DNA from 2 places in the Streptomyces speibonae genome. Region 2 is predicted to be linked to the other one. Evidence: predicted binding sites of a transcription regulator. Region 2 holds the regulator's gene; the other holds the start of a gene.

Region 1 (5,201 bases), 1.2 Mb from region 2:
CAGCCGGCCGGAGAGCAGCGAGGCCAGCGCGGTGGTCATCGTGACGCCGGCGCTCGGGCCGTCCTTGGGCACCGCGCCCGCCGGGAAGTGGATGTGCACCCCGCGGTCCTTCAGATCGCCCACCGGCAGCTCCAGTTCGGCCCCGTGGCTGCGCAGGAAGCTCAGCGCGATCTGCGCCGACTCCTTCATCACGTCACCCAGCTGGCCGGTCAGGGTCAGCCCGGCCGCGCCCGTCTCCGGGTCGGCCAGGGACGCCTCGACGTAGAGCACGTCCCCGCCCGCGCCGGTCACCGCGAGGCCGGTGGCGACACCGGGCACGGCGGTACGGCGCTCGGCCGGGTCCTGGGCGGACTCGGGCACGTGGTGCGGCCGGCCGATCAGCTCCCGCAGGTCGCCACCGGTCACGGTGAAGGGCAGCTTCCGCTCGCCCAGTTCGTGCTGGGCCGCGACCTTGCGCAGCAGCCGCGCGATCGACCGCTCCAGGGTGCGCACGCCGGCCTCGCGCGTGTACTCGCCGGCCAGCCTGCGCAGCGCGCCCTCGTCGATCGCGACCTCGTCCTTGTCCAGCCCGGCACGCTCCAGCTGGCGCGGGAGCAGGTGGTCGCGGGCGATGACGACCTTCTCGTCCTCGGTGTAGCCGTCGAGGCGGACCAGCTCCATGCGGTCGAGCAGCGCCTCAGGGATGGCTTCGAGCACGTTGGCCGTGGCGAGGAACACCACGTCGGACAGGTCGAGCTCGACCTCCAGGTAGTGGTCGCGGAAGGTGTGGTTCTGCGCCGGGTCCAGCACCTCGAGCAGGGCCGCCGCCGGGTCGCCGCGGAAGTCGGAGCCGACCTTGTCGATCTCGTCCAGCAGGACGACCGGGTTCATCGAGCCGGCCTCCTTGATCGCGCGGACGATCCGGCCGGGCAGCGCCCCGACGTAGGTGCGGCGGTGGCCGCGGATCTCGGCCTCGTCGCGGACGCCGCCGAGGGCGACGCGGACGAACTTGCGGCCCATCGCGTGGGCGACGGACTCGCCGAGGCTGGTCTTGCCGACGCCGGGCGGGCCCACGAGGGCCAGGACGGCGCCCCCGCGCCGGCCGCCGACGACGCCGAGGCCCCGGTCGCTGCGCCGCTTGCGCACCGCCAGGTACTCGGTGATGCGCTCCTTCACGTCCTGCAGCCCCGCGTGCTCGGCGTCCAGGACGGCCTGGGCGCCCTGGATGTCGTAGGCGTCCTCGGTGCGCTCGCTCCACGGCATCTCCAGGACCGTGTCGAGCCAGGTGCGGATCCAGGAACCCTCCGGTGACTGGTCGGAGGAGCGCTCCAGCTTGTCGACCTCCTTGAGGGCGGCCTCGCGGACCTTCTCGGGCAGGTCGGCGGCCTCGACGCGGGCACGGTAGTCGTCGGACTCCTCGCCGTCCTGCTCGCCGTTCAGCTCGCGCAGCTCCTTGCGGACGGCCTCCAGCTGACGGCGGAGCAGGAACTCGCGCTGCTGCTTGTCGACGCCCTCCTGGACGTCCTTGGCGATGGTCTCGGCGACGTCCTGCTCGGCGAGGTGGTCGCGCAGCTGCTGCGTGGCGAGCCTGAGCCGGGCGACCGGGTCGGTGGTCTCCAGCAGGGCGACCTTCTGCTCGGTGCCGAGGAAGGGCGAGTAGCCGGAGTTGTCGGCGAGCGCGGAGACGTCGTCGATGGCCTGGACCCGGTCGACGACCTGCCAGGCGCCACGCTTGCGCAGCCAGGCGGTGGCGAGCGCCTTGTACTCCTTGACGAGCTCGCTCACGTGCCCCGGCAGCGGCTCGGGCACGTTCTCGTCGATGCGGGTGCCCTCCACCCACAGAGCCGCGCCCGGCCCGGTGGTCCCGGCGCCGATGCGCACGCGGCCACGGCCGCGGATCAGGGCGCCCGGGTCACCGTCGGCCAGCCTGCCGACCTGCTCGACCGTGCCCAGCACGCCGATGCCGGCGTAGGTCCCGTCGACGCGTGGCACCAGGAGCACCCGGGGCTTGCCGGGCTCGGCGCGGGCGGCGGCCTGGGCGGCCTCCACGGCGGCGCGTACCTCGGAATCGCTCAGGTCCAGCGGAACCACCATCCCGGGCAGCACGACCTCGTCGTCGAGTGGCAGCACGGGCAGGGCGAGCGGTGTGGACTCAGCAGCCATGATCTCCCCTTCGGCAGTCAAGTTGAGCTATGTCGACTCAATGAAGGGGAGCCGCCGAATGTTCCCGGGCCGGCGTTCGCTCTGAGCGATCACCGCCTCGTACCGCGGGAGGCCGTGAACGGCGGGAAAACCCGGCTGTCAGGATGAACGCATGCCCACCCCGTCCGACATTCCCGAAGCCCCCGAAGTCCTGGACCGCCGCGAGGGACCGTACGGCGAGGTCGTACTGCGCAGGCACGGCGGACTGCTGCAGATCATCGCCAACGGCTGCTTCCTGATGGACACCTCCGACGGGCGTTCGGAGCGGCTGCTCGTGGACGCGGCGCTCACCGCCCTCGACGCGGGCACGGCGGACCCGCACGTCCTGATCGGCGGTCTCGGGGTCGGCTTCTCGCTCGCACACGCCGCCGGCCAGGCGCGCTGGGGGCGGATCACGGTGGTGGAGCGCGAGCCGGCCGTCATCGAGTGGCACCGCGCGGGGCCGCTGGCCCACCTCTCCGCGACGGCCCTGGCCGACCCCCGCGCGGAGATCGTCGAGGCGGACCTGCTCCGTTACCTCCATGAGACTTCCGACACGTTCGACGCGCTGTGCCTCGACATCGACAACGGGCCCGACTGGACCGTCACCGAGGGCAATGAGGGGCTCTATTCACCGGCCGGACTGGCGGCCTGCGCACGGGTGTTGAAACCGCGCGGAGTACTCGCCGTCTGGTCCGCCAAGCCCTCCCCGGAATTCGAGGGAACCTTGCGGAATGCCGGGTTCCGACAGGTGCGTACCGAAGAGATCCCCGTTGCCCGGGGCGTTCCGGACGCCGTGCACATCGGTGTCCGCCCTGGATAGCAAAGCCACAGTGAATCCCCGTACGCTGCTGCCCTGACGCCGATCATTCAAGCGTCAATCGCAGTGATGCGCAGACGACGGATCACCCCACGGATTCCGGATAAAGCACACCTCAGGGGCGGGCGATGGAGCAGACACACACCTCCCACAACGGCACGGCGACGACCACCCCCGGCGCGCAGCGCCGCGTTCTGGTGGTCGAGGACGACGCGACGATCGTGGACGCCATCGCGACCCGCCTGCGCGCCGAGGGATTCCTGGTGCAAACGGCGAGCGACGGCCCGTCCGCGGTCGACACGGCGGAGGCCTGGCAGCCCGACCTGCTGATCCTCGACATCATGCTGCCGGGCTTCGACGGCCTGGAGGTCTGCCGCCGCGTGCAGGCCCAGCGGCCGGTGCCCGTGCTGATGCTCACCGCGCGGGACGACGAGACCGACATGCTGGTCGGTCTCGGCGTCGGCGCCGACGACTACATGACCAAGCCGTTCTCCATGCGGGAGCTGGCGGCCCGCGTGCATGTGCTGCTGCGCCGCATGGAGCGCGCGGCGCTCGCCGCCACCACCCCGCGCAGCGGCATCCTGCGCCTCGGCGAGCTGGAGATCGACCACGCACAGCGCAGGGTGCGCGTGCGCAGCGAGGACGTCCACCTGACGCCCACCGAGTTCGACCTCCTGATGTGCCTGGCGAACACGCCCCGCGCGGTGCTCTCCCGGGAGCAGTTGCTGGCCGAGGTCTGGGACTGGGCGGACGCCTCCGGCACCCGGACCGTCGACAGCCACATCAAGGCACTGCGCCGGAAGATCGGCGCCGAGCGCATCCGCACCGTGCACGGCGTGGGCTACGCCCTGGAGACGCCGACGCCATGACCGACGGGCCGGCCGGACGCAGAGACCCCGGGTCCGCGCAGCCCTGGGGCGGCGTACGCCCGTTCTCGATCAAGACCAAGCTGGGTGCGCTGGTCGTCGTCTCGGTGCTGATCACCACGGGACTGTCGGTGATCGCGGTGCACACCAAGACGGAGCTGCGCTTCATCACGGTCTTCTCGATGATCGCCACGCTGCTGATCACCCAGTTCGTGGCGCACTCGCTCACCGCGCCGCTGGACGACATGAACACCGTGGCACGGTCCATCTCGCACGGCGACTACACCCGCCGGGTGCGCGAGAACCGCCGGGACGAGCTGGGCGACCTGGCCCAGACGATCAACGTCATGGCCGACGAGCTGGAGGCCCAGGACCTCCAGCGCAAGGAGCTGGTGGCCAACGTCTCGCACGAGCTGCGCACCCCCATCGCGGGCCTGCGCGCGGTGCTGGAGAACATCGTCGACGGCGTCACCGAGGCCGACCCCGAGACGATGCGCACGGCCCTGCGGCAGACGGAGCGGCTCGGACGCCTGGTGGAGACGCTGCTGGACCTGTCCCGCCTGGACAACGGGGTCGTGCCGCTGCGCAAGCGCCGGTTCGAGCTGTGGCCGTACCTGTCCGGCGTGCTCAAGGAGGCCAACATGCTGTCCTCGGCCCGCGCGGGCATGGCCTCCGGGTCCGGCAGCCACACCCGGACGGACGTGCATCTGCACCTCGACGTGTCGCCGCCGGAGCTCACCGCGCACGCCGACCCCGAGCGCATCCACCAGGTCGTCGCCAACCTCATCGACAACGCGGTCAAGCACAGCCCGCCGCACGGCCGTGTGACGGTGCGGGCGCGGCGCGGCGCCCAGCCGGACTCACTGGAGCTCGAGGTGCTGGACGAGGGTCCCGGCATTCCGCGCACGGAGTGGCGGCGGGTCTTCGAGCGGTTCAACCGCGGCAACGTCAACCGTCCGCACGGACCGGGCAGCGACGGCGGCACCGGTCTCGGCCTGGCGATCGCCCGCTGGGCCGTCGAGCTGCACGGGGGCCGGATCGGCGTGGCCGAATCCGAGCGGGGCTGCCGAATTCTGATCACTCTTCCGGGAGCGCCATCCGTACCAAGTTGACGTAAAGTTCGAAGCGGAGCCGCAAGATCCAAACGTGTCGGCACTGACGGACACGTGTGATCAGGCACGGGCCCGCGCGAACCGCGCGCCAGGCCCCGGCCTAGTGATGCCGAAAGCCGCAGCAAGGACCGGAACCTCGGTTGTTTCCCGCCATTTCCCGCGCCGAAACACATGCGGCAATGTGACTTGCACGACGTTGAAGCGGCCCGGCCTGACCTTCTCGCGTCGGGGGGCGTAGCCTTT
Region 2 (5,201 bases):
GACGTGGGCCGGCTGGAGCCCGTCGCGCCGACCGTCGCCCTCCAGCGGCTGCTGCGCCACTCCGAGGAACGCATAGCCGAAGAACGGCGCCGCGAAGAACGACTGGCCGAAACCTTTCATTCGCTCATGCGACCCGGCGCACCGGCGGCGCAGGCCGAGAGCACGCCGACGCTCAGCATCCTCAGCGGAAAGGAGCAGATCAACGAGGCGATCGCCGAGGAACTGACCCGGGCCACGGATCAAGTCCTGGCCATCCATCCGCACAGTGGGCACAACGGCCCACTCACCCACATCCACCAACTGGCGTTGCAGCGGGACCAGGCGTTCCTCGACCGTGGCGGCCGCATCCGCACGCTCTACCAGCACACGCTGCGGCACTCACCCACCGTGCTCGCCCGCTACGAACTCCTGTCGGGCGACGTCCAGGCGCGCACCCTGGACGAGGTCACCGAACGGCTGATCCTCTTCGACCGCACAGTGGCCTTCGTCCCCGCGAACGCCGAGCGCACTCTCGCACTCGAGGTCCGTCATCCCGCCCTGATCACCTTCTTCATCACCGCGTTCGACCGCCTGTGGCACCTGGCGACCCCGATGTACCCCCAGGCCGTCCAGCCGCCCTCACCGGACGGGATCAGCCTCCGCCAGCGCTCCATCGCCCGCCTGCTGGTCGAAGGCCACACGGACGCCGTCATCGCCGACCGTCTCGGCATGAACGTCCGCACCGCACGCGTCCACATCGCCAAACTCGCCGCCACCCTCGGCAGCAACAGCCGGGCCCAGCTCGGTTACCTCATCGGGCAGTCCGGGATTCTCGAGCGGTCAGAGTGACCGTGGGGTCGCGGGAGCCGTCGAGGCCCGCCTGGGCGATCCGCACGCCCAGTTGCGTACGGCTCGCCGCCCCCAGCGTCTCCGACAGGCGGGCGATGTGCGCCCGGCACGTCCGCACGCTGATGCCCAGCCGCTCCGCGATCACCGCGTCCTGGTGCCCCTCCGCGAGCAGCGCCGCGATGGACTGCTCCCGGTGCGAGATGCCCTCGATGCCGGTGTCGGGCAGCGGGGCGGTCAGCGGGATGGCGAGCCGCCACAACCGCTCGAAGACCGTGCCCAGGTACTCCACCAGCGCCGGGTGGCGCAGCTCCAGCGCCATGGTGCGCTCGGCGTTCGCGGGGATGAAGGCGACCGTGCGGTCGAAGAGGATCAGCCGCTCGATCACCTCGTCCAGCGTGCGCGCCTCCACCGCGTCGCCCATCAGCTCCAGATAGGAGAGCAACCCGTGCCCGTGCCGGGCGACATGGGTGTACAGGTCCCGCATCCGCACGCCCTGCCCGCGCAGCGCCATCGCCCGGTGCAGGCCCTCCGACAGCTCCGCCTCCCGCCGGATGCCGCCGGGCTGGACGGTGAGCACCTCGCTCGTGCACGCCTGCGTCGCCTCGTCCATGGCCGCCTGGATCCGCGCGAGCCCGTCCAGCACCCGGATCGCCGGGCCCTCCGCCGTCGACGGCGCCGCGGGCACCTGACGGCCCAGTCCGGCGTACCACTCGACCGCCGCCACGGCCGAGCCGACCCGGCGCTGACTCGCGCTCACCTCGTCGTACATCCCGCGCAGCAGCCGGGTCATGACCTCCTGCGGAGCGGTCGGCACGAGCCAGTCCATGTCGTCCGGGTCCGGGTGCAGCAGGGCCAGCTCCAGCAGGCACGGCACCGGTTCCGCCTCCCGGCGCGGCAGCCGTCCGCGCCGTACGGCCCGGGAATACACGCGATCCCCGGCCTCGCACAGTCGGTCAGCACCGTGTGGATGCCCGTCCGTCCCGTGCCCGGCCATCGCCCATCCCACCCCCGGTTCCAGCTCCTCGGTCGGTCGGCCCCGCCTCGGAACGCCAGCCCTTTCCGCAGGCGCAACTATGCGCGGACCGTCCCCGCTCCCGCAACGTGACTCCGCACCGCACCCGCCCCGGAATGCCACGCAAAGCGTGCTTTGTGAACCCCACCGGGATGGCGAGATGGGCGTTGGCAGCGATGTCGCCGCGTTGTCCGGGGACCATTCGGGCCGTTCTTGACGGATGTGTCACCTGCGCGGGAAACGGCGTGAAAAAGCCACCCGCCGGTTCGGGGACCGGAGGGTGGCCGGAGGTGGGGCGGGGGCTACTTCAGCTTGATGTCCTCGCAGGCGGACTTGAAGTCGGCCGTGCAGATGTCGCCGAGCTCGTAGATGCCGTCGGCGATGACGGTTTCCTTGATGTTGTCCTGGGTCAGGGCGACCACGGGGACGAGCTGGGCGGGGATGTCCTTCTCGGTGGGGCTGTCCACGCGGTCACGGGTCAGGGCGTCGAACTGGATGTCGCGGCCCTGGACCCTCGCCACCGCCATCTCCGCGGCGCTCTCGGCCTCCTCCGGGTACGACTTGTACACGCTCATGTACTGCTCGCCGGTGATGATGCGCTGCACCGCCGCGAGTTCGGCGTCCTGGCCGGTGATCGGGGGCAGGTCGGTCACGCCGGCCGCACGCAGGGCCTTGACGATGCCGCCCGCCATGCCGTCGTTGGCGGAGTAGACCGCCTTGATGTCGTCCACGCCGATCGCGTTGATCGCCTCGGCCATGTTGGCCTGGGCGTTCTCCGGCTTCCAGTCCTTGGTGTCGTAGGACTTGGCGACCGTCACCTTGCCCTTGAGCTCGGAGAGCGCGCCCGCCTTGAACTGCTTGGCGTTGGGGTCGGTCGACGAGCCGTTCATCATCACGATCTTGTCGCTGACGCTGAGGTCGCCTTCGAACGCCTCCAGTAGACTGCGCGCCTGCACCTCGCCGACGAGTTCGTTGTCGAAGGAGATGTACGCGTCGATCGGGCCCTCGGCGAGCCGGTCGTAGGCGATGACCGGGATGCCCGCCTCCTTGGCCTTCTTCACCCCGCCCGCGATGGCGTGGGCGTCGACCGCGTCCAGCACGATGACGTCGACCTTGTCGTCGATCATCCGCTGCAGCTGGCTCTCCTGCTTGTCGGCGTCCGCCTCCGCGTTGGCGTACTCGACCTTGCCCTGGCTGTTGGTGAGTTCGCCCACCTTGCGCTTGAAGATGGGGTAGTCGAACTGCTCGTACCGCGTGTTGGTCTTCTCCGGGAGCAGCAGCCCCACGGTGATGTAGTCGCCCTTGGCCGGGCTCGCGTCGTCGCTGCTCTCCGCCGCGTCGAGCACACCGCAGCCGGCAGCGAGCATGACGGACATCGAGGCGGCGGCCACGGATATGGCGATACGACGCATGCGAGGGCTACCTTCAGGTGCGTTTTGGACGTGGGCACAGCTTTGCGACCCATGTGACTGAAAGCCAACGCTTTCGCCCCTGTCGGAGTCAAGGGCGACCACTTAACGAGATGGACACAGCACCGTGCCCTGAACTCGTGTGCGGCCCGCGAAGGCACAGCGTGGGTCATCTGGACACGCAGCCATACCATAGTCACAGATGTGGCCGGACAGAAGGGAAGGGGCCCGGTGCCACGACGAGTTCGTCGTGGCACCGGGCCCCTTTTCCGAGGTCAGGCGCCGGTCAGTCGGTCTGCTGCCGTTTCGGCCGCCACACCACCAGCGCACTGGTCTGCTGCACCTCCTGGTACGGCACCAGGTCCCGGCGGTACGACGCGTGCACCGCGGCCTCGCGCTGACGCATCGTCGCCGCGGCACCGTCCAGCGCGTCCTCCAGCTCCGCGACCCGCGCTTGCAGGGCCGCGACCTGGTTCTCCAGTTCGATGATGCGCTTGATTCCGGCCAGATTGATACCCTCGGTCTGCGACAACTGCTGCACCTGACGGAGCAGTTCGATGTCCCGGGCCGAGTAGCGCCGGCCCCGGCCGGCCGTACGGTCCGGGGACACCAGCCCCAGACGGTCGTACTGGCGCAGGGTCTGCGGGTGCAGGCCGGAGAGCTGGGCCGCCACCGAGATGACGTAGACCGGGGTGTCCTGAGTCAGTTCATACGGATTACGTCGACGGCCGTCCATCTGCAATCAAGCTCCCTTCGCGGCCTGGAACAGCTCCGCCCGCGGATCCTCGTCCGCGGTCGCCTCGCGATACGCCTCCAGCGCGTCACGAGCCTTCCCCGACAGGTCCTTGGGAACACTCACCTCGACGGTGACCAGCAGATCACCGCGCGTGCCGTCCTTGCGGACCGCGCCCTTGCCCCGCGCCCGCATGGTGCGGCCGTTGGGCGTGCCCGGCGGCAGCTTCAGCGTGACCGGCGGACCCCCGAGCGTCGGCACCCGGACCTCGCCGCCGAGGGCAGCCTCGGCGAACGTCACCGGGACCGTGACGGTCAGGTTGTCGCCCTTGCGGCCGAACACCGGGTGGCTGCCGACGTGCACGACGACATACAGGTCGCCGGCCGGTCCGCCGCGCTCGCCCGGCGCGCCCTTGCCGCGCAGCCGGATCCGCTGCCCGTCGCTGACGCCCGCGGGGATGCGTACCTGCATCGTCCGCGAGGACTTGGCCCGGCCGCTGCCCTTGCAGACCTCGCAGGGGTCCTCCGCGATCAGACCGCGGCCCTTGCAGTCGGGGCACGGGTCGGTGAGCGAGAAGCCGCCGCCGGAGCCCCGCGCCACCTGTCCGGTGCCGACGCAGGTCGGGCACACGCGCGGTGTGCCGTTCTTGTCGCCGGTGCCCGAACAGGCCTTGCAGGCCGCCTGCGAGGACATCCGCAGCGGGACGGTCGCGCCCTCGATCGCCTCGGTGAAGCTGAGCGTCACCTCGGACTCGATGTCCTGACCGCGCCGCGGCTGGGTCCGCGTGGGTCCTCCCGCGCCGCCGCGGTTGAACAGGCCCCCGAAGACGTCACCCAGGCCGCCGCCGAAGCCGCCGCCCGCCTGGCCGCCGGGCTGGCCTCCGAAGAGGTCACCGAGGTCGAAGTTGAAGGAGCCGCCGCCCGCGCCCGGCCCCGGACGGAATCCTCCGTTGCCGAAGAGCGCGCGCGCCTCGTCGTACTCCTTGCGCTTCTTGGGGTCGCCGAGGACGTCGTGCGCCTCGGAGATCTCCTTGAACCGCTCCTCCGCCTTGGCGTTGCCCTTGTTGGCGTCCGGGTGGTACTCGCGGGCGAGCTTCCGGTACGCCTTCTTGATCTCGGCCTCGGTGGCGTCCTTGGGGACGCCGAGGACCTTGTAGTAGTCCTTCTCGATGAAGTCCTTCGTGCTCATCCCCGACGTCCCTCCTTTCCTGCGTCAACTC

Evidence for each region. The regulator HspR, encoded in region 2, represses chaperone genes until heat shock. The targets are predictions, from matches to a motif close to TTGAGNNNNNNNNNCTCAA.
Region 1: lon (endopeptidase La) is a predicted target of HspR. The motif match lies at 2,165-2,183, and genes of this name have one in related genera.

What each region holds. Positions count from the first base shown of each region.
Region 1 covers NZ_OZ480260.1:2,673,743-2,678,943, forward strand. The annotation lists gene lon (endopeptidase La) at 1-2,142, opposite strand, end outside; gene AC5L3C_RS11765 (spermine/spermidine synthase domain-containing protein) at 2,294-2,983, shown strand; gene AC5L3C_RS11770 (response regulator transcription factor) at 3,109-3,849, shown strand; gene AC5L3C_RS11775 (HAMP domain-containing sensor histidine kinase) at 3,846-4,958, shown strand.
Region 2 covers NZ_OZ480260.1:3,916,126-3,921,326, forward strand. The annotation lists gene AC5L3C_RS17595 (helix-turn-helix transcriptional regulator) at 1-828, shown strand, start outside; gene AC5L3C_RS17600 (helix-turn-helix transcriptional regulator) at 791-1,822, opposite strand; gene AC5L3C_RS17605 (substrate-binding domain-containing protein) at 2,143-3,252, opposite strand; gene AC5L3C_RS17610 (heat shock protein transcriptional repressor HspR) at 3,536-3,985, opposite strand; gene dnaJ (molecular chaperone DnaJ) at 3,992-5,170, opposite strand.